2 regions of the Desulfofalx alkaliphila DSM 12257 genome follow, and region 1 is predicted to be linked to the other one. Evidence: riboswitches for the same ligand, from Rfam matches in the RefSeq annotation. Region 1 holds a riboswitch; the other holds the start of a gene.
The links. Region 1 has a riboswitch for cyclic di-AMP ahead of eam (glutamate 2,3-aminomutase). Riboswitches for the same ligand answer to the same signal wherever they lie in the genome.
Positions count from the first base shown of each region.

Region 2: it holds a riboswitch for cyclic di-AMP, as region 1 does, so the genes downstream of both, kamA (lysine 2,3-aminomutase) here and eam (glutamate 2,3-aminomutase) in region 1, are expected to answer to the same signal.

Region 1 is NZ_JONT01000004.1:76,469-87,802, reverse strand. Features, by position in the region: gene BR02_RS0104265 (GNAT family N-acetyltransferase) at 1-543, shown strand, start outside; gene guaB (IMP dehydrogenase) at 618-2,075, opposite strand; gene BR02_RS0104255 (FxsA family protein) at 2,171-2,593, opposite strand; gene BR02_RS0104250 (histidine kinase) at 2,646-2,870, opposite strand; gene BR02_RS0104245 (hypothetical protein) at 2,932-3,420, opposite strand; gene BR02_RS0104240 (YtrH family sporulation protein) at 3,417-3,740, opposite strand; gene eam (glutamate 2,3-aminomutase) at 3,860-5,116, opposite strand; cyclic di-AMP (ydaO/yuaA leader) riboswitch at 5,238-5,368, opposite strand; gene cobU (bifunctional adenosylcobinamide kinase/adenosylcobinamide-phosphate guanylyltransferase) at 5,633-6,202, opposite strand; gene BR02_RS0104225 (HD domain-containing protein) at 6,407-6,934, shown strand; gene BR02_RS0104220 (translation initiation factor 2) at 6,983-7,279, opposite strand; gene BR02_RS0104215 (LL-diaminopimelate aminotransferase) at 7,390-8,547, opposite strand; gene BR02_RS0104210 (PHP domain-containing protein) at 8,560-9,375, opposite strand; gene BR02_RS0104205 (dipeptidase) at 9,377-10,375, opposite strand; gene BR02_RS0104200 (stage V sporulation protein S) at 10,484-10,744, opposite strand; gene BR02_RS0104195 (TIGR00282 family metallophosphoesterase) at 10,880-11,334, opposite strand, start outside.
Region 2 is NZ_JONT01000014.1:38,814-50,147, forward strand. Features, by position in the region: gene ablB (putative beta-lysine N-acetyltransferase) at 1-230, opposite strand, end outside; gene kamA (lysine 2,3-aminomutase) at 278-1,513, opposite strand; cyclic di-AMP (ydaO/yuaA leader) riboswitch at 1,674-1,854, opposite strand; gene BR02_RS0108855 (ACT domain-containing protein) at 2,220-2,666, shown strand; gene BR02_RS0108860 (homoserine dehydrogenase) at 2,694-3,989, shown strand; gene thrB (homoserine kinase) at 3,999-4,901, shown strand; gene BR02_RS0108870 (aspartate kinase) at 4,944-6,161, shown strand; gene BR02_RS0108875 (DUF134 domain-containing protein) at 6,256-6,597, shown strand; gene BR02_RS14420 (FmdB family zinc ribbon protein) at 6,617-6,862, shown strand; gene clpP (ATP-dependent Clp endopeptidase proteolytic subunit ClpP) at 6,896-7,480, shown strand; gene cooS (anaerobic carbon-monoxide dehydrogenase catalytic subunit) at 7,592-9,508, shown strand; gene BR02_RS0108895 (hypothetical protein) at 9,604-9,846, opposite strand; gene BR02_RS0108900 (winged helix-turn-helix transcriptional regulator) at 10,031-10,444, shown strand; gene hcp (hydroxylamine reductase) at 10,521-11,334, opposite strand, start outside.

The DNA.
Region 1 (11,334 bases):
TATCTATCCCGTCTCACTATTAATGAAGATTTAAATAATTTCCGACCGGCAAAGCGCCAAAAGGAGTCATTAATTAAAATTACGGACATACCAAACGGAAGAGTTTTTATCGCTCGGCATAACAATGAAATTATAGGGTATGTGACTTTTCATCATCCAGACGAATATAGTCGCTGGCATAAACACCCCTGGGTTTTAGAGTTGGGTGCTATTGAAATTACAAAAAGCTGGCGAAAATATCGAGTTGCTCACCACTTACTAAAAGAAGCTATTATTAACAATGGCTTTGCAGAGGATTTTATTATCATTACAATTGAATACTGTTGGCATTGGGATTTGCGCGGTAGCAATTTAACAATGTGGGATTATCAACGAATGTTGACTAAACTTTTTAGCAGTGTGGGTCTAAGAAAGCGGGCCACCGATGATCCTGATATACTGGAGCATCCGGCCAATGTTTTGATGGTTAGAATTGGAAAAAATGTGCCAAAGGAAGCTATTCAGCGCTTTGAAGAGCTTACTTTTAGAAGTAGATATACTTAAATTAATAAGGGCGGGTTAACCCCGCCCATTTTTATTTAACCGGCCGTGTCAAGAATAAATCCTTGACCGCTAAATTAAAAATTGTAGTTGGGAGCTTCTTTAGTAATGTTTACACCGTGGGGGTGGCTTTCTTTTAACGAGGCGCCGGTTATTCGGACAAATTTAGTTTTAGTCTGTAAATCATTAATATTTTTACATCCACAATAACCCATTCCTGCCCTTAAGCCGCCCATCAACTGAAACACAGTATCAGAAAGTGTTCCCTTATAGGGTACCCTACCCTCTACTCCCTCCGGTACCAATTTCAATGCATTGTCTTGGAAATAACGATCCTTACTACCCTTTTTCATTGCTCCCAATGAGCCCATGCCGCGATAAACTTTGTAGCTGCGACCTTGATATATTTCTATTTCCCCGGGACTTTCCTCTGTGCCGGCCAATATACTACCTAGCATTACCACATTTCCTCCGGCAGCAATGGCCTTGGTAATATCTCCGGAATATTTAACTCCTCCGTCAGCTATAATTGGGATCTTATATTTTTTAGCTTCCATAGCACAGTCGTAAATTGCCGTAACTTGTGGAACCCCTACACCGGTTACCACCCTGGTGGTACATATAGAACCGGGTCCAATACCAACCTTTACCGCATCGGCACCGGCTTCTATAAGTTTTTTAGTGGCTTCTGCCGTGGCCACATTGCCCGCAATAACATCTATTTCCGGATAATTCTGTTTTATGTATTTTACTGTTTCGATAACATATTTAGAATGTCCGTGGGCAGTATCTACTACAATAACGTCAACCTTAGCCTTAACTAATGCACTCAACCGCTCTTCTGTTTCTGCGGATACTCCCACAGCAGCCGCCACCAGCAGTCGGCCTCGACTGTCCTTAGCTGAATGAGGGAACTGTCTTGCTTTTTCAATGTCTTTAATTGTAATTAAGCCTTTTAATACGTAATTATCATCGACTATGGGCAGTTTTTCTACCTTATACTGCTGCAATATATCTTGAGCTTCTACCAAGGTGGTGCCAACCGGTGCAGTTACTAGGTTGTCCTTGGTCATTACATTACCTATCGGTTGGTTATAGTCCTTAATAAATCTTAAATCCCTATTGGTCAGTATACCCACCAGTTTGCCGTCTTCTTGGGTGATGGGTACGCCGGATATGCGGTAGCGGGACATTAGGGATTCTGCATCATTAATGGTGTGTTGAGGTGACAGAAATATCGGATCCCATATTACTCCATGTTCTGAACGTTTTACCCGGTCCACCTCTAAAGCCTGCTCTTCTATAGTCATATTCTTATGAATTACACCAATCCCACCCTCCCGGGCTATGGCTATAGCCATGCGGGATTCAGTAACTGTATCCATTCCTGCACTCATTATTGGAATGTTCAATTTAATTTTTTGTGTGAGATTCACTGAGGTGTCAACGTCTCGGGGTAGCACCTCAGAAGCTGCAGGTACAAGTAAAACATCATCAAAAGTTAATCCCTCTTTTGCAAATTTATCGGGATACATGTCAACGCTCCCTTCTTTAAACTAAATCTATAATAATTTTGTATTATAACATACAATTAATATCAATTAAAGTTAAGCTGCAGTTAATTTCCATCCTACTGCCAACGTCGATAATAAAATCCACCGCTTTTATGTAATTTGCCAATTAACCATGGGGTTAGCAACCTGTTAATCATAAAACGGAAAACAGGAAACAGCAGTAATAAACCTATAAAGTCAGTTATTAGCCCAGGAACTATTAATAATATGCCGCCAATTAATAAATACAGGCCGTCAATAAGTGCCTGTGCCGGCGGCACTCCCATAGCAACATCATTTCTAATGCGTTGTAGCATATAGAAACCTTGTGTTCGTATTATAACAAGGCCTATAAGGCCCGTTAGAATAACCAGTCCGAAAGTGGGCCAAAATCCTATATAGTCGCCAAGTCTAATTAGTATTGTTATCTCAATAAACGGAACAATAATAAAAAATAATAATAAACGGCCTAACAAAACAAATCTCTCCCTTATCCTCATCTTAATATATCAAACTATAAAATAAAAAGGGCCAGGCTTGGCCCTGTAGTATTTAATCTTGACCCATAATTGATCCAATGCCTCTGGTAATAAAATGATGTCTTAGGTGGCCGATTGTTTTTTCGGTTACACCAAATTCTTGAGCCATCTCAGCATCTGTCTTATCGTTTTTTAGACCTTCAATAAAGGAATCAAAATCTATACCCACTTCTTCTGTTTTAGTAGATAAACTTGGTTCAGTGCTCCATGGTACCCTGGCTCGCAAGTACTCTTCCATAAACCACCACTCCTTTTGTATTTATTATTGATATTTTGTCCAAAGCAGTGGCAGTTATGTCTTAATATTCAATTGTCTTTAATAGGTCTGCGGTGGCGAAAACTAATAACTCTTCTGTGGCTACCACCACATCAACTTTTAAAACATATCTTCTACCTTCACTCTCAAATTCCCTTCCGTCAATAATTCTGGCGATTAAATTAAAATTTGTCCCATTAACCTCCTGCCCTTTAAAAGGTTCAAGTAGCTCTGTTATTTTCTTTTCCCCGTCAAGTTTGGCACTGGTTACTGCGTAACTGGGCATATCTTCGGTGACATTAATAACCAGTTGAGGTTTTATCTGGGCAATAATGCTTTTTCGCTGCTGCTGCTCTAATCTTCCCTTTAATTCCTCCAGGCTTTTCTGTGTGTTAATCAACTCTTCTTCTAAGGCTCTGTTTTTAGCAATTAACTTCTCGTATTGATTGCTAATGTATAAATTCATGCCCGAGGCACCTAAAAGTATTCCAATGAATATAGCCGAAATTAATCTTATTGCAGTTATATTCAATTGTTACCACCCGCTAAATACAATATTAAAAAATATCCCACCTGTGCCCCGGCAAAGCCACTCAATACATATAAAAGTTGTTTAATTACCGCTCTAAATTCCCCGTCAAATATACCGGATTCTAGAACTTCAATGGCAGTGAAAGTACCTCCAATTGCAGCAACAATGGCCCAAATTTTTATCTCACCGGCAATTCTTACCATTGTGGTGACCGGAGGTTGACGCACCATTATTGAAGAAGCAGAACCTATGAGAGCGGCGCCAAGCACCACCCCCAAAGCAGTAAAAAAAATGATGACCATCTTCTGCTCAAAGGTCATCTAACCCCCTCCCTTAGGTAATTTTTATAATAATTTATTAAGTGAGGAGGGTCTTTATGTTAAAAAAATAAGAGCTTAAAATATAAGCTCTTAAATATAAACTCTTATTTTTTTATCGGTTAATTAACTTTACAGTGCATTACCCTTTTTTCCCAGGTGCGTATGGTAATATCTTTGTCTGTTTTATTTATTACATACTGGGGCAAAATCGGTGTTTTGCCGTAACCATTGGGGGCATTAATAATATAGGTAGGCACCGCAAGTCCAGAGGTATAGCCCCTTAACTTATCAATTATTTCCAGGCCTTCATCCACTGAGGTTATAAAATGTTTTGTGCCGGTTACCTGTTTTGCATGGAATATATAATAGGGTCGAACTCTTATCTTTAATAATTGATGGTTTAATTTTTTCATTATATGCGGATTGTTATTAACACCTTTCAATAGTACAGCCTGATTTCCTAGTACTGCACCGGCTTTAATTAACATATCACAGGCTTGCTTTGCTTCTGGAGTTATTTCTCTGGGGTGATTAAATTGAGTATTTATATAAATGGGAGGGTGTTTTTCTATTATGCTACACAATTGCGGTGTAATGCGCTGTGGCATAGTAACAAGGGTCCTTGTGCCCAAACGCTTTATTTCCACATGTTCAATTTTATCCAATTCACCTAATAACCAATCTATCATACTGTCAGAGAGTAACAGTGCATCACCGCCGGTAATTAACACATCTCTTATTTCTTTATTGGCACGAATGTAGGCCAGTGATTCTTCTAACATCTTTTTGGGTTTGTGTTTGTCTACTTCACCAATGTTACGTCTTCTCTGGCAATGACGGCAATACATTGCACATTGATTGGTGACATTAATGATTAACCTATCGGGATACCTTCGTGTGATAGCCGGAGCCGGAGAAGTAAATTCCTCAGCCATGGGATCATCAACGCCACTTTTGTCGCATAACTCCTCCCTTGAAGGCACTGCCTGTAACCAAATGGGATCTTTGGTATTATATTCCATCAAACTGGCATAATAAGGCGAGATAGCCCAGCGAAACTTATTGCCAACCTTTGTAATGTCCTCCAAATCTTTTTCATCAATATCAAATATAGCAGACAGTGTCTCTATGTCTCTTATACGGTTAGCCATTTGCCATTTCCAATCATTCCACTGTTCCTCAGTGGCATTAAATAGCTTCAACAATTTTTCCTTACGTTTGTTAATATCGTGTTGCAGATCGAATCCTGTGTATATGGATTCCTTATTAATTAAATAATCACTAATTCTACCCTTCAACTCTTCTGCTCTTTTGAGGGCAATCTTGTATTTTTCTTTTTTTGTAAATTTGTTTTCATTCAATAAATTTACAGCCATTAACAAACCCCCTCTAGAATAGTGTAAAATGTTAGCCGAATAAAACAAAAAACCCAGTTCGTTTGAGAACGGGGATTTTGGGCGATTTTAACTAAGCCTTACCTTAATTAAAGGTATTGCTTTCCCCTCTCTCAAACGCTTGCGAAGTTAGCTGACGGATTCGGGTCGAAAGTAACCCTACCCATACGGGATTCACCCCAAAAATTCGGTTCCTCCGCTTCTTTAATAAAAAGAATTCAGCGGTATAGAGGAAAAATTTAATTTTAAAATTTATACCAGTTAAATTATATCATTTTTTTTATTAGCTTTCTATAGTACATACAAATTAATTTTATTAAATATCATTTATTCTCTATATTTATTACCCAGCTCTTTCGTTTAAATACTAAGTGGAAAAAGAAGGACGCTATTAAAAAAATAGCGCCGGGTATGCTGTGAAGCGCAATAATTATACAGTTTTGGTAACTATAATTAAATTTTCCGGTTGCCGGTTGGATACAGTATTGTATTTTTATTCTACCTGTGGGTAAGAGATTTTAGTTCCACAGGAATACCTGCCACAGTAAGATAAACCTTATCAGCGTACCTTGCAATGATTTGATTTGCGGCACCCGTCACATCACGAAAGGCGCGGCCTAATTTATTATCAGGTAACAAACCAAGACTTATCTCATTGGTTACAATAATAACTGTAGCCTGGCATTCTTTAGCTGTCCGAGACAATCTTTCTACCTCATTTAAAATGTAGCTTTCCTTCTTTGGCCAAGATAAACTTGGGCCGGCACTTGTTGAGTTTAGCAGTAAATTTGACAGCCAAACCGTTAAACAGTCCACCAGAATAACGTCAGCTTTTTGTCCCAGTTCACCTACAATATCTACTATTTCTAAGGTTTCTTCAATGGTATGCCAATGTTTAGGCCTTCTTGACTTCAATTGGGCGATCTTATTGGCCATCTCACTGTCTACCACAGCCGCAGTGGCTATATAAGTAACATTTTTGCCCAAGCCGGCTGCTAAGTTTTCTGCAAATTTGCTTTTCCCACTACGCGCCCCGCCGATAACAACTATAAGGTTATCTTTACCCACAGTTTTCACCACCCCAAATAATAAAAACAAAGAATTCATTCAGTTTGTTACATATGTAACAATCATTTATATTTGAGGTTTTCTATGTTTAAATACAAATTCCTTCTTTAATACAGTTATAATTGAGATAATGTTTTTAGTAGGCGCTATTTACAGTATAATAAATATATATTAGGTTTTTATTTTACGTCTAAGGGGATTATCATGTGCTGGATTAGAATTAAGCAATTTATTTCAGCAATTTGCAGCAAACTTAATGATCAAGACAGAAGCTTTATTACTAAAATATTAAATACTAAGGAACAAGACCTTTTTTATCAAATGGATATTCCTACACAAAGACATTGCCTTAACGTGTCTTATCACTGCCTGGCTATGTTAGAAAAAAGCCCCAAGATTAAGGGGCCGGTATTAATCAAAGCAGCATTATTACACGATTGCGGCAAAAAAAAAGGAGAAGTAAAAACATGGCATCGTGTCGTAATCGTACTAACACGACGCCTGGCTCCTAAATTAGCATATAAATTAACCAAGTATGGCGAGAAGGGTGAGTTGGGTTCGCTGGGGAGGGCTTTTTTTATTCAGCAGACACATGATGTCAGAGGTGCCCAATTTGCCCAGTCAATTGGTGTAAACGACCAGGTGGTATATTTAATCCGCAATCACCATTGCAAGATAAGAAATGCTTCAAAAGAATTAATAATTTTACAAGAGGCAGACAGCAAATATTAGTTAAAAATATAACCCCGGAGTTAACCCGGGGTATAGAAATCGGCTGTTTTAATTTGAATTTGACAATTTAGATTGCAGCTCTGCAATTAGCAGGTTTTGGTTAAGCAGTCTTTTGGCGTATCGATAATTACTTTTATGCAATTTTTTATTTTCTCTTTCTAATTTTTCCATTAAGCTATTCTTTTCACGTTCTATCTTTTCAATTAAATTCATCAATACCCTGCGGCTTAGTCTTAACTGCTCAACCTTATCCTCCAATTCTTGTACCTTGTTCTGCAGGTAAATAATATACTCACTTTTGCTTATTTCTTCTTTGCTTTGAAGGTAGATATTGTGTTCTACCACAAAATCACCGTCCCTGTAAAAGCATTATTTGTAGTATATGCATACAGGGGTATAAATAGACATTAGCTAATTAACACAGTTTTCTTGGTGGCTAAATCCATAAATTATAGCTAAAATTTTTCTTTGATTCTGTTAATGCTCTCTATCAACAGCTCTTCTTCTTGCACCAAAGCAATACGCACATAACCTTCTCCCTGCTGGCCAAAGGCAATGCCCGGAATTACTAACACCCCTGTTTTCTCCAGCAAATCAATTGCAAATTCACGGGATGATTTGTAGCCAAAGGGCAGTGGTGCCCACAAAAACATAGATGCCTTCGGTCTGGGGATTTCCCAGCCCAATTCTGACAGCCCATCAACTAACACATCCCTTCGCTGCTGATAAATACGAGCATTTTCAACCACCGAATCTTGTGGGCCATTAAGTGCTGCAATGGCACCCTCTTGTACCACGCTAAATACCCCATAATCGATGTTTGACTTAACCAGGGCCAGGGCTTCTATTACACTTTGGTTTCCCACAACAAAACCACAGCGACATCCGGCCATATTGTAGGTTTTGGATAGCGAGTGAAATTCTACCCCCACATCCTTGGCACCGGGAACTTGTAAGAAGCTAACCGGTTTGTATCCATCGTAGGCCAGCTCCGAATAGGCCGCATCATGACAAACCAATATATCATACTCCTTGGCAAAATCCACAACTTTTTCAAAAAAGCCTAGGTCTGCCACCGCTGCAACAGGGTTGTTAGGATAATTTAGCCACATTAACTTTGCTGCCTTGGCAATATCCGGTGGGATATCACTTAGTTTTGGCAAATAATTATTTTCAGCCAGCAGAGGCATAGGGTAGATTTTTCCCTGGGTCAACAATATGCTGGCAGAGTAAATGGGATACCCGGGGTCTGGGACCAGGGCAATATCATCGGGGTTGATATAGGCAAGGGAAATATGACCTAAACCATCCTGTGAGCCCATCAGAATCAGCACTTCATTGTCGGGATCCAGATGTACGCCAAACCTTTTAGCATACCAATTTGCCACAGCCCTATGAAGCTCTGGTTTGCCGGTAATTGGATAAGTAAAGTTTCCTGGTTTATCCATAGCCTGTTTCATTGTTTCGATAACATGTGGCGCCGGGTTGCGATCAGGACTGCCAATACCTAAGTTGATTACTTTAATATTTCTCGATTCCACCTCTTGTTTTCTTCTGGTCATTTCGCTAAAAATAGCTGAATCTAAAGCCTTAATCCTTTTTGCCCTTTGCATTCTTTACCTCCGTTATTTTAGTAATTCTTTTATGCGTCTCACCGACTCCATAGGAGCTGTAACTGACCCCAAACAATTACATGAATGGTGCTTTGCACCATGATAATCTGAGCCACCTGTGGGGATCAAGCCTTTCTCCTGACACTGTTTTAAATAATACTGTCTCTGTATTGGACTGTGATGGGGGTGCCATACTTCCAAGCCCTTTAACCCATGCTCAATTAACTCGGGTAATATATAACCGCACTCACCTGTACCCGGGTGGGCCAAAACCGGCACTCCACCGGCCCTAGATATCAACTTGATGGCATCCACAGGGGATATCTTTTTTCGGGGCACATAGGCTGAACATCCACGCCCAATATACTTTTTAAAAGCAGTCTCCCGGTTAGGTATAAAACCTTTTTCCACCAGTGCATCTGCAATATGCGGTCTTCCCAATGAACCTTCCCCTGCCAACTCTTGCACTCTTTCCCATTTAATATTTAGCCCTAAACCAGATAGCTTGTCTATGATTTTTTGTGCCCTTATCAAACGATAGTCACGCATCTCATCCAGTACAGCAAGTAATTCAGGATGATTCGGTTGTTTAAAATATCCAAGCACATGTATTTCATTTTCCCCGTAGAAACAACTGATTTCTACACCGGCCAGTACTTCTATTCCCTTTCCCCTGGCTTCTATACGGGCAAGGTTTACACCGTCTACAATGTCATGATCGGTAATAGCGATATATTGCAATCCCAATTCCAGTGCCCGATTAACAACTTGCTCAGGGGTATCTGAACCGTCGGATATTGTTGTATGTATATGTAGATCGGCAGCCATTTCAGCATCGCCTCCGTTTAGGTTGGCTTACTTTTGTCACTTCATCAAAGACCCGCATAAAGTTCCCACCTAAAATTTTACCTATATCTGATTCTTTATAACCTCTTTTTAACAATCCAGAGGTAATGTTAGGTAAGTCAGCACAGCAGCGTACTTCAATAATTGTTGTGTCCACCCCGTCAAAATCACTGCCTAAACCGATGTAATCTACACCTACTAAATCCGCTATATGGTCAAAATGATCAAGAAATTTCTCAAGATTGGCCTGTCCTTCCCCGTCAATAAAATCCGGCACTAGGGTTAAGCCCACCACACCATTGCCCTTGGCAATTGCTTTAATCTGTTCATCAGTCAAGTTTCTGGGGTGCTTGCACAATGCATAGCAATTGGAATGTGTGGCCACCACCGGTTGTTCAGTGACCTTAATAACATCCCAAAAACCGGCTTCCGAAAGGTGTGAAACATCAATTAACATTCCCAGTCTATTCATCTCTTTTATTACCTGCACACCAAATTTTGTCAGCCCCCCGTTGGTCCTCCGTTCACCAACCCCATCGGCAATACTGTTGCGCCCGTTCCAGGTAAGAGTAAGGCAGCGCACACCCAGGCGGTGATAAATTGAAAGCATGTGTAATTTCCCGCCCAGGGCTTCGCCCCCTTCTATGGCTAATACAGCCGCTATTTTACCATCTTCTACTGCCCCTATTATATCATTTCTATTTGTAGCTAATTTAATAGGATTGTAACTATTTTCACATTCCTTATAAAAAAAATCAATCAATTCAAGTGCCCGTTCTATTCCACGCCCTTCTCCATAGTCAGGGGAAATAAATATAGCAAAAAATTGAACATTAACTCCACCCTTTGCCAACCGCTGCAAATCGACCTGGCCTTTGGTGGAATACTCTCCTAACTTTCTGTTTTGCGGCTGGAGTACTGTTAAGGTATCACAATGGGCATCCACAACCAATAACTTTTTATGTAATGAAAGATAATCCATTTTATTCCCCCTAATTTAATATGAATTCCACTTAAAAAGCATTACCTTTGGCTAAGAAAAAACCTGTTCATGTTTGCACACGAACAGGTTAATTGACTAAATAAGTGCTTATCGAGGTTCTACAATCAACTTGATTGCTGTTCTTTCTTCACCGTCAATAATAATGTCTGTAAAAGCAGGAATGCAGATCAGGTCTACCCCGCTGGGTGCAACAAAACCTCTTGCGATCGCTACTGCTTTAACTGCTTGATTTAATGCCCCGGCGCCAATAGCCTGCATTTCTGCACATCCATTTTCCCTTAATACTCCGGCCAGAGCTCCGGCTACAGAATTTGGGTTAGATTTTGCTGAAACTTTTAATACTTCCATGTTGTGTAAACCTCCTCAAGTATAATACTGTAAGGATAGTACTGTATCGCTTACCCCTAATATGTATTTATATTCTTGATATTAAAAAAAATTCCTTCATATTTAACTTAAATATTTTAATCTTATGTTTTTAAATTATTCAAAATTAAAAACACGCATTATATCAGTGGCCCGCAGTGTATATTCATCTATACTAATTACCACTGCATTAAACTGATAGTCGGTATTGGCCACCTCAAACCGTTGGGGCAAACCGGTTTTAAACTTACGCAGAATTATATCTGTTCTAACACCAATAACTGAGTTTCGCGGACCTGTCATACCTAAATCAGTTATATATGCGGTGCCCCCTGGCAGTATTCTCTCATCAGCAGTTTGCACATGGGTGTGGGTGCCCACAAGGGCAGTTACCCTACCATCCAGGTACCATCCCATGGCCACTTTTTCAGAGGTGGCTTCAGCATGAAAATCCACCAATATTAAGTCTGCCCTATCACCAATTTCTTCAATAAGTTGGTCAGCTTTACGAAAAGGGCAATCAACCTCCGGCATAAATACTCTGCCCACTAAATTAATTACCGCAATTCTAA
Region 2 (11,334 bases), on a different contig from region 1:
AGCAGGTATCCATGTTTTATTAGTTCGCCCAAATCTTTTCTACGGGCGGGAATTATTATTTTAGCAGCAGAATGCATGGAGGCTTTATTTTTCAGGTATTGAGAAAAAGCCTCGCCATTTCGGAGAGAATAATCCCATACCCATAGTCGCTGGTTAATGCTATCTACCATTACTTTTAGGGAGAAATTATTATCGTTGTGAGTTAGCATAGTTTGATTATCAAATAGCATTCTTTTCCTCCAGTCAAAAGTTCAAACATTCTTACCTTTTGCCTAACCTAACCCACTCGTTTTTCCGCCTTGCGTCGCTTGCTAGGCAGCAATAGGCTAGATGGCCCGGTGTTATTTTCGGTCTTTTTCACCATACAGTTGAAGCATTTATCACAACTGCTAGTTTTGTCTGGGGTCTCTTCGTATACGAACATTTCCCCTTCATAGTTGCGTAACACTACTTTGCTGTCTGACTGTGATATCATGTATTGTGGGTTAACTGGTATCTTTCCGCCTCCTCCTGGAGCATCCACCACAAACTGCGGTATAGACAAACCGGAAGTGTGACCCCGCAGGGATTCAATAATTTCAATACCTTTAGAAACCGAGGTGCGGAAATGTCCTATACCCATGGACAAATCACACTGATATAAATAATAGGGGCGAACCCTTATCTTAACAAGATTTCTCACTAGCTCTTTATATATATAAGCACAGTCATTTACACCCTTTAATAGTACACTTTGGTTACCCAAAGGTATACCAGCATTCGCTAACTTACTACAGGCCTCTGTTGTTTCTTTGGTGATTTCTTGAGGATGGTTAAAGTGTGTGTTTATCCATACTGGGTGATACTTTTTAAGCATATTACACAGTTCATCTGTTATGCGCTGGGGCAACACCACCGGCATTCTAGTACCGATACGAATAATCTCAACATGTTCAATTGCGCGCAACTGCTTTAATATATATTCAAGCTTGCTTTCACATAATGTCAGCGGGTCACCGCCGGAGATAACAACGTCTCTAATTTCCTTGGTTTTACGGATATACCGAATGGCTTTATCCACCTGAGCCTTAGGTAGCGGACTGTCGTGAGACCCTGCCATACGGCGTCGGGTACAATGACGGCAGTACATCGAACACTGGTCTGTTACCAGTAATAAAGCACGATCTGGATAACGGTGGGTTACACCTGGCACCGGTGAATCTACATCCTCATGGAGAGGATCTTCCATATCTGAAGTGGTAACCTTTAATTCTAAATCACTTGGTACCGCCTGTTTGCGAACAGGACAATTTTTGTCGGTGGGGTGCATTATTGAGGCGTAATATGGGGTGATAGCCATACGAAAACGTTTTAAACACTTTTCAATACCTTTTGCTTCTTGCTCAGACAATGAAATAATACCCTTTAGTTTTTCAACTGAATCAATACGATTTTTAATTTGCCACTGCCAACTGTCCCAATCCTCTTCAGTGGCGTTATGTTTCTTTAATAACTTTTCTTTAATTTGGCTCATATCTGCCTCCTCATGCCCGGTAAACTCCGGGAGTAATATCTAAAATCAAAAGTGCCCACACCTCTTATCAAAGAATTAACAAGGGGTGTGGGCACAACAAAAAATGCCTTGGTAAAGGGCAAAATTATTGCGTATAATTATTCACGTCAAATACCGTGTCTGATCCCCTTGCTACGCTTACGAGGTTAGCTGACGGGTTCGGGCTGAAGGGTAGCCCTACCCTTTGTGAGGTGAGAGGTTGGATGCTAGAAGAGAAAAACCTCAAAAACCTCAGCAATGGGATTCACCCCAAATAATTGGGTCCCCCGCTTCCATTAATGGGAATTAAGCGCTGCATTGTATAAATATAAAATTATTCTACTTGATTATTATAACTATAACTGGCAGTATAGTCCAATGGCGTATAACTAGAAATAATATTAAAAATAATGATAAGAGCTGTTTATAACAAACTGATCAAGTTCTGTCTCCGGAGAACGTCTATATAAACTACTTTGCTTAAATATTTACTGATAGTACAAGCCATTGCCTTCAAATTATGACCATAAGCTTGTTTGTTTGTATGAAAAGAGTGTATTTACAGACCATTTCGACTATGGTAAAAATTAAATTTTATCATTGTCAGCTTTAAAAGGCAGTGATATAATGTCTACTGCAGGGAGAAATATATCCACCACAGAAAGACAGGGAAGCGGAGGGAGTATCTTTGACAAACAAAGACCCGCGGTTTTTTTTAGTTCGAGAGGATATTTTACCAGAAGCAATCATTAAAACGGCACAAGCAAAGGAACTGCTAAGCCGGGGGCGTGCTACCACCGTTAATGAAGCGGTGGAGAAGGTGGGGCTTTCTCGTAGTGCTTTTTACAAATATAAAGAGGGAATATTTCCTTTTCACCAGTGGAGTAGGGGGAGCATAGTAACGATTTCGTTATTGCTAGAGCATCGTTCAGGGGTGTTATCCAGTATATTGAATAACATTGCACAAGTGGATGGGAATGTGCTTACTATCAATCAAAATGTACCCCTTGAGGGTGTGGCTGGTGTTACGGTGGCCATTGAAACCGCTGAATTAAGAGGTGATTTGGAAGAACTGGTAGCCAGGTTACAGAACATAGATGGTGTGCGAAGGGTAGAACTGGTAGGTCAGAGTTAAAATAAATTGTATGCGGAGGTTAAAGTTATGTCAGTTAATAAACAGATAATAAAAGTGGGTCTTTTGGGTTTAGGTACTGTGGGTCAAGGTGTATATCGCATCTTGAAAGATAACGCAGATAATATCCAGCGCCGTGCTGGCATAAAGGTTGAGATTGAAAAGATAATGGTGAGAGATACCACTAAAGAGCGGGGTATAAGCGTTAGCCAAGCTATGCTAACCAGTGATATTAAAGATATTGTCAATGACCCGGAAATTGATATTGTGGTGGAAGTTATGGGTGGTATAAACCCAACGTTAGACTACGTTTTACAAGCCTTAAACAACGGTAAAAGTGTGGTAACCGCCAATAAAGATATGGTGGCAATGCACGGTGAAGAATTGTTTAGCGCAGCAGAGGCCAATAACTGTGACTTGCTGTTTGAAGCCAGCGTTGCCGGTGGTATTCCCATCATTCGTACTTTAAAACAAAGCCTGGCGGCAAATAACATTGAGCAGGTATTTGGTATCATTAACGGAACCACCAACTACATGTTAACCAAAATGACCAGAGAAGGTTCTCAGTTTAACGATGTTTTAAAGGAAGCACAGCAAAAGGGTTATGCTGAAGCCGATCCCACTGCAGATGTGGAAGGGTATGATGCTGCCAGAAAAATTGCCATTTTGGCTTCAATTGCCTTTAATACCCGGGTAACTGTAAATGATGTTTATGTAGAAGGAATTACAAAGATTTCTGCAGAAGATATTGCGTATGCCAAGGAACTGGGGTATATTATTAAACTGTTAGGTATTGCAAAATATAATGATGATGGTATTGAAGTGCGGGTACATCCAACATTTATACCTGAAGAGCACCCGTTGGCATCGGTGAATGATGTATTTAATGCAGTCTTTGTCAAGGGTGACGCTGTGGGGGATACTATGTTTTACGGTCAAGGGGCAGGGGAGCTTCCTACTGCCAGTGCAGTAGTGGCAGATATTATGGATGCTGCTAGAGACTTGGTTAGGAATGTGCCTGGAATTATTAGCTGTACTTGCTATGACAACAAACCCCTTAAACCAATGAGTGAAAGCAAAAGCCGCTTTTACGTACGTACACTAGTGTCTGACAAACCAGGGGTGTTGGCGTCTATCGCACTGGTATTTGGTAATAAAGGTGTAAGTTTAGCATCGGTAATCCAAAAGGATGCTGAAGGATCCACAGCGGAGTTGGTGCTGGTTACTCATAATACTAAAGAAGAGAATCTGCAGGATGCTTTAGGTGACATAAGAAATCTTTCCTGTGTGAAAGAAATTGGTAACGTGATTAGAGTTGAAGGGTAGAGGATGGATATGATCCGTGTGCAAGTTCCTGCTACAACTGCAAATTTAGGTCCGGGCTTTGACTGCTTAGGAATGGCTTTAAAACTCTATAATACTGTAGAAATGCAGCAAATTGCTACTGGTTTAAACATTGAATTGCATGGTGATGGAGCCAATGATATTGACCGAGATGAAAATAACATTGTATATAAAGCGGCATATAAGGTGTTTAATCAGGTAGGCTATCGTCCAAGCGGCCTTAAAATAAGATTAAATAATCAAATACCTGTTTGCCGGGGGTTGGGCAGTAGTGCTGCTGCAATTGTCGGCGGCATCATCGCTGCTAACATTCTTTCAGGAAGTAAATTAGGAACCAAGGAATTATTGGAGTTGGCCAATGAAATGGAAGGGCATCCCGACAATGTAGCACCAGCATTAATTGGTGGTATTGTGGTGTCGGCATCTGATGAAGACGGGGTGCGTTTCATTAAAATCCAACCTCCTACTGAATTAAAGACGGTGGTTGCCGTTCCAGATTTTCAGCTTTCAACCAAGCTAGCCAGAGAGGCGCTACCTACCCAGGTAACACTTCAGGATGCTGTGTTTAATGTAGGTCGGGCATCGCTCTTAGTGGCGGCGTTATGCCAAGGAGACTTAAGTAAATTAACTTATGCTATGGAAGACAAATTACATCAAAGCTACCGTGCAAACCTTGTGCCTGGTATGAAAAAGGTGTTGGCTGCGGCTAGACTTGCGGGAGCAAAAGGTGTGGTGCTTTCTGGTGCCGGCCCAACGTTAATAGCCTTTGCAGATGACAATTTTGAGCTAATTGCTAAAGTGATGCGCGATACTTTCAGAGAAAGCGGTGTAATGGCTAAGGTAATGGTGCTGGAGCCAAGTCCAGTGGGTGCCAGAGCGTTGGAAAGGGTATAGAATACAAATTATTGAACAAGAGCTAGGGGTGAATCAGCAGTAATGTTAATTGTACAAAAATTTGGTGGTAGTTCGGTGGCTGACCCAGAGCGTATCAAAAGAGTTGCCCGCAGAGTGGTGGAAGGCCGCAAAGCAGGTAATGACATGGTGGTTACTGTATCGGCCATGGGTGATACTACTGATGATTTAATAGCGTTAATGAAAAAAATTACAGACAACCCTACAGGACGGGAAATAGATATGCTCCTTTCTACAGGGGAACAGGTGTCCATTTCTCTACTATCAATGGCTATTAAAGACTTGGGCTGTGATGTTGTTTCTCTAACTGGTGGACAAGTAGGTATAAAAACCAATGAGGTACATACCAAGGCAAAAATTGTTGATATAGATAGTAAAAGAATGCGAGATGAGTTAGATAGGGGACGCATTTTAGTGGTGGCCGGCTTTCAGGGTGTCAATGAAAACAAGGACATTACTACCCTGGGCCGGGGCGGATCTGATACCACCGCAGTGGCCTTGGCGGTGGCATTAAAGGCTGATATGTGTGAAATTTACACCGATGTGGACGGAATTTATACCGCAGATCCCCGCCTAGTAAAAGATGCCAGCAAACTAAAGGAAGTGTCCTATGATGAAATGTTAGAGTTAGCCAGTTTAGGTGCACAGGTGCTGCATCCGCGGTCGGTGGAACTGGCAAAGCTATATAAGGTCACTATGCATGTGCGCTCCAGTTTTAATAACAAGCCCGGCACCATTGTTAAGGAGGTAGGTAAAATGGAAAAGGAAGTTATGGTCAGTGGAGTGGCCCACGACTATAATGTGGCTAAAATCGGTTTGTTTGATGTGCCGGATAAACCCGGTATTGCCTATAGAATATTTAATGCCCTGGCCCAAAAGAATATTGACGTGGATATGATTATCCAGAGTTCAATGCGCAACAACTTAAACGATATTTCTTTTACCATTACCAGGGATGATTTGCGAAAGGCATTGACAGTGGTGGAGGAGATTCAGCCGGAAATCGGTTTTGCGGGCTACACCCATGATGAGGATGTTGCTAAGGTGTCTATTGTGGGCGCCGGGATGGTTAGCCACCCTGGGGTTGCGGCAATGATGTTTGAGGCGCTGGCAGAGGCCGGCGTGAACATAGATATGATCACCACATCTGAGATTAAGGTCTCCTGTGTGGTCGATGACAAGGACGTTGAAAAGGCTGTTAAATCAATTCATAATAAATTTAAACTAAATGAGATAAATTAAACATATAACCCGGTGTGTAAAACACCGGGTTATATGTTTATTGACATACGTTCATAAACTGGTTAAAATATTGTATTAAAAGGGGGGGAATTATGTGTCAAGACCATCTAAATGCAGGCGTGTTGAATTTATTCCGGAGATAACCTATTTTAAACCTGCCGGTGTACCCCTTGTGAATTTAGAGGAAGTGTCTTTAGCCGTTGAAGAACTGGAGGCCATTCGTTTAAAGGATTTAGAATATTTAGAGCAGGAGCAGTGTGCCCAAAGAATGCAGGTATCCAGGCCCACCTTTCACCGTGTGCTGACATCCGCCCGCCACAAGGTGGCCCAGGCACTGGTGCAGGGAAAAGCCATTAGGGTGGAGGGGGGCAATTATGTTCACGTTGGCAAAGGGCGGGGCAAGGGATGCCGACTCAGGGGAAAAACTGAAGAATAAGTATAAGGGGGGGTCATATATGCCTATATTTGAATATAAATGTAACAAATGCGGTAATAATTTTGAGGTGCTGCAAGGGGTGGGAAAAGATCCGCAAAGGGATTTGAAGTGTCCTTCTTGTGGTGCCGGCCAGTTAACTAAGTTGATATCTTCACCCTTTGTAAAAAAGTCTACTAAGTCCTGCTGCGGAAGCAGTGAAGTGTGTGGCACCGGCTGTGACCAACCTCAGTTTAGCTGTGGAGACGGTGGATGCGGATGCCACTGATTACAATAACAAATTAATGGGGAGCGTGAATTTATGTCTGGATTAGTACCGTTTGTGGTTGAGCAAACCAACAGGGGAGAGCGGGCCTATGACATTTACTCCCGGCTGTTAAAGGATCGCATTATTTTTATTGGCGGGCCCATAGATGACAATACCGCAAACCTTGTTATTGCCCAAATGTTATTTTTAGAGGCCGAGGACCCTGCAAAGGATATTCATCTGTACATAAATTCTCCCGGTGGGGTAATTACATCGGGATTGGCTATTTATGATACCATGCAATACATTAGGCCCGATGTGTCTACCATTTGTATGGGCCAGGCGGCAAGTATGGCTGCCTTTTTGCTGGCGGCAGGTGCCAAGGGTAAGCGGTTTGCACTGCCCAACGCCCGTGTAATGATTCACCAGCCACTGGGTGGTGTTCAAGGTCAGGCCACTGACATCGATATCCATGCCAGGGAGATTCTCTACATGAAAGATTTATTAAATAAACTATTAGCCAAGCATACTAATCAACCGGTTAGTAATGTGGCAGTGGATACCGAGCGGGATTACTTTATGTCCGCCGAAGAGGCCAGAATGTATGGTATCGTTGACCGGATAGTTACAAGAAGATAGGTTTTTTTTATTTAACTTGCACAAGGCATCTTGTGCAAGTTTTTTTCTTTATTAGCACATTATTTTAAGAAATAAGGAAAAGATATTAAAAATTATATTAGGAGGTAGTATATGGCAAGGGAGCAAGATTATCGCATGGACGGTCGGGTAAGTGTACACGACTCTGTACAAGAAATGTATGAGAGGATAAAGGCCGATGGCCTTAGCAATGTTTTTGATCGTTTTGATCCCCAGGCCAAGATTCGGTGCAACTTTTGTTCTGAGGGAGTGAGCTGTCAGCTGTGTACCGGTGGGCCCTGCAGAATCTCAGATAAGGTTGGGGCTACCCATGGCACCTGTGGTATTGACCGCAATGCCATGGCCATGAGGGACATGTTGCTGCGCAATATGATGGGTACATCCACCTATACGCACCACGCCTATAATGCCTTTCGTACTTTAAAGTCCACGGCGGAAGGTAAAACACCCTTTCAAATAACCGATGTGGACAAGCTTTACTGGATGTGTGACAAGTTAGGTATTGATAAGGGCAACAGCAAGGAGCAGGCGGCTATCAACCTTGCAGATTTTTTGATGGCACAGCTCAGCAGTGACTACGACCAGCCGCCCAAAATGGTGGAGGTATTTGCCCCTGAACCCAGAAAGAAGTTGTGGCGGGAGTTGGCCATCTATCCTGCAGGGGTAATGCATGAAATTAAGGATAGCGCTGCCAGCTGTTTGACCAACGTGGACGGCGACCACCTGTCAATGGCCAAAAAGGCCCTGCGCCTGGGCATAGCTACCATTTACGGTTCTCAAATTGGCTTGGAAATGGTGCAGGATATTTTATTTGGCACCCCAAGCCCCCACCAGGTGCAGGTGGATTTGGGTATTATGGATCCTGACTATGTAAACATTGTATTTAACGGCCATGAACCCTGGGTGGGTGTTGCCTGTATATTGGCGGCCAGGGATGAGGCCAACCAGGAAAAAGCCCGGCAGGCAGGTGCAAAGGGGATCAAGGTAACCGGCTCCATAGAATGCGGGCAAGAGGTGCTGCAGCGTTTTGAAATGGATGGCGTTTTCAACGGCCTCATTGGAAACTGGTTGGCCATAGAACCCCTGCTGGCCACCGGAACGGTGGATGTATTTGCCATGGATGAAAACTGTTCGCCCCCCTATATAGCACCCTACGCTGAAAAATACCAAATAACCTTGGTGTCGGTAAATGATTTGGTGCGCATACCGGGGGTGGAGAAAAACTTTGATTACAAGCCGCCGGAGGTGGCTAACCTTGCCCAGCAATTGATAGATTGGGGCATAGAAAACTATAAAAAGCGGAAAGAGAGAAAAATTGAAGCCCAGGTACCCAAGCAGGTACAAAAGGCAGTGGCCGGCTTTTCGACCGAGGCGGTGGTTAAGGCGCTGGGGGGTAAGTTGGATCCCTTGCTTGACGTAATCAAGGCCGGTAAAGTTAAAGGGGTGGTGGCCCTGGTGAACTGTACCACACTGGCCACCGGTCCCCACGACTACATGACAGTAAATGTAGCCAAAGAGTTGATCAAGAGGGACATTTTGGTTATCAGCGGAGGTTGCGGTAACCATGCCCTAGAAGTGGCCGGCCTGTGCAGTCCCGAGGCAGTGGGTATGGCCGGCAGCGGTTTACAGGAGGTGTGTAAGGCTTTAGGTATTCCGCCGGTCTTAAGCTTTGGCACATGCACCGACACCGGGCGCATATCCATGCTGGTTACCGAAGTAGCCAACGCATTGGGAGTAGACACCTCTGATCTGCCGGTGGCAGTTACCGCTCCCCAGTACTTAGAACAAAAGGCCACCATTGATGCTATATTTACGCTGGCCTTTGGCTTATACACTCACCTGGCGCCGGTTCCGCCGGTGGCCGGTGGCCCTGATTTGGTAAAATTGCTTACCGAAGATTTAGAGGGCATTACCGGTGGCAAGGTGGCACTGGCCAACACACCGGTTGAAGCGGCCGACGGTATCGAAGAACACATAAATAAAAAGCGGGCAGCATTGGGATTGCAATAAAAAGGGTGCTTGATTAGCACCCTTTTTCCTTTGCAAGTATATGGCAGTAAGGACTTTCGGGAAAACCCCGCAATACCATACAAGTCCTTGCCTTCTTAATGTAAATCCACCAAGTTATCCAGCCACAAAAAATATTGTCCCAGTGTTTTGGGGTCCCCCATTTTCATAAAAAGAATATTGACCACTTGTTCCTTGGACGGATTAGAAATTTTTTGTTCTCTCATTATTTTGTTAATATCTGAACGCAGCACCCGGCATACTACTCTTTTTGTTTCCGAACACTCAATTTGCCTTAAGACCGTACTAATGTATTCTTCTATTCTTCTGCACTTTTGCATATAACCACACCCTAAACCTAGTTATTGGTTAAATAAATCAACCGACCGTTAATCATGGTCAAAATAAAGTGGCGGCCCAAGCGATATTTTATTATAATATTACCAGTTACTATCTTATTGGCAAGTAGATACTTTTTTGTGCTATAGTACCTAAATAGATACTATAGCACTTGGGGGTGTAAAAATGATTGATGATAAGGAGAAATGGCACGAGGAATGCCACATGAAAGAAAAATGCTTAAAGCACGACATATGTCCCATGGCCTTGGTGCAGAAAATAATTTCCGGCAAGTGGAAAATACTGATCCTGTGGTATTTGAGTTACAACACCCTAAGATTTAGCGAAATCAAAAAAAGATTGCCTTATACAACTCAGAAAATGCTCACCCAGCAATTAAGGAGTTTAGAAGAGGATAAACTTATATTTAGAAAGGTGTATCCTGTTGTTCCCCCCAAGGTGGAATACGGGCTAACGGAAATTGGAAAAAAAATAATTCCTATATTGGAAATGATGCATGGTTTTGGAACCGGCTATTTAGAACAGGGGTATGATGGCGTGTCTTTGAGGGAATTTCGCAAGGAATTTAGAAAGGCCTGACCGGTGTTCTGAAATTTGCCGGCCACCCTGCAGCTCCACAGTAAAAGACCCGAGGCAGGCCTCGGGTCTTTATATATTACTTCAGCATTTCAGCCAAATCAGTTTTCACATCAGAGGTTAATTTTAGGTTAAAGTTTTCGACCAGTACCTTGAGCACCCCGGGGGAAATAAATTCCGGAGCCTTTGGTCCAATGTAGATGTTTTGTACACCCAGGCTGAACAAGCCTAACAAAATGGCCACTGCCTTTTGTTCAAACCAGGACAGTACGATGGTCAAGGGCAAGTCGTTAACTGTGCAGTTAAAGGCATCCGCCAAGGCAAGGGCGATTTTTACCGCTGACACTGAGTTGTTGCACTGGCCCAAGTCAATGTAACGGGGGATGTTGGTACCGGGTACGGTGCCATAGTCCACATCGTTAAATCTAAACTTACCACAGGAGGTGGTGAGGATAACGCAGTCCTTAGGCAGCGATGTGGCCAATTCTCTGTAGTATTGGCCGCCTTTACCCGGTGCATCGCAGCCGGCAATGGTGAAGAAACGCTTAATTTTACCTGCTTTAACCGCTTCGATAATTTCAGGAGCAAGGCTCAAAACGGTTTCGTGATGGAAACCGGTTGACATTGTTTTGTCTGATTGCATGTTTGCTGCCGGCAGTGCCAAGGCTTTTTCAATCACCGGAGTAAAGTCATCATTTTCAATTTTAGTTACGCCCTCAAGTCCTGTTACGTCATAGGAGAAGAAGCGATCTGCGTAACTACCGCGGATGGGCATTACACAGTTGGTGGTTGCCAGTATGGCACCGGGGAACTCTTCAAAGAGCTTTCTTTGGTCGTACCATGCCTTACCAATGTTGCCCTTTAAGTGGCTGTATTTTCTCAATTCGGGGTAA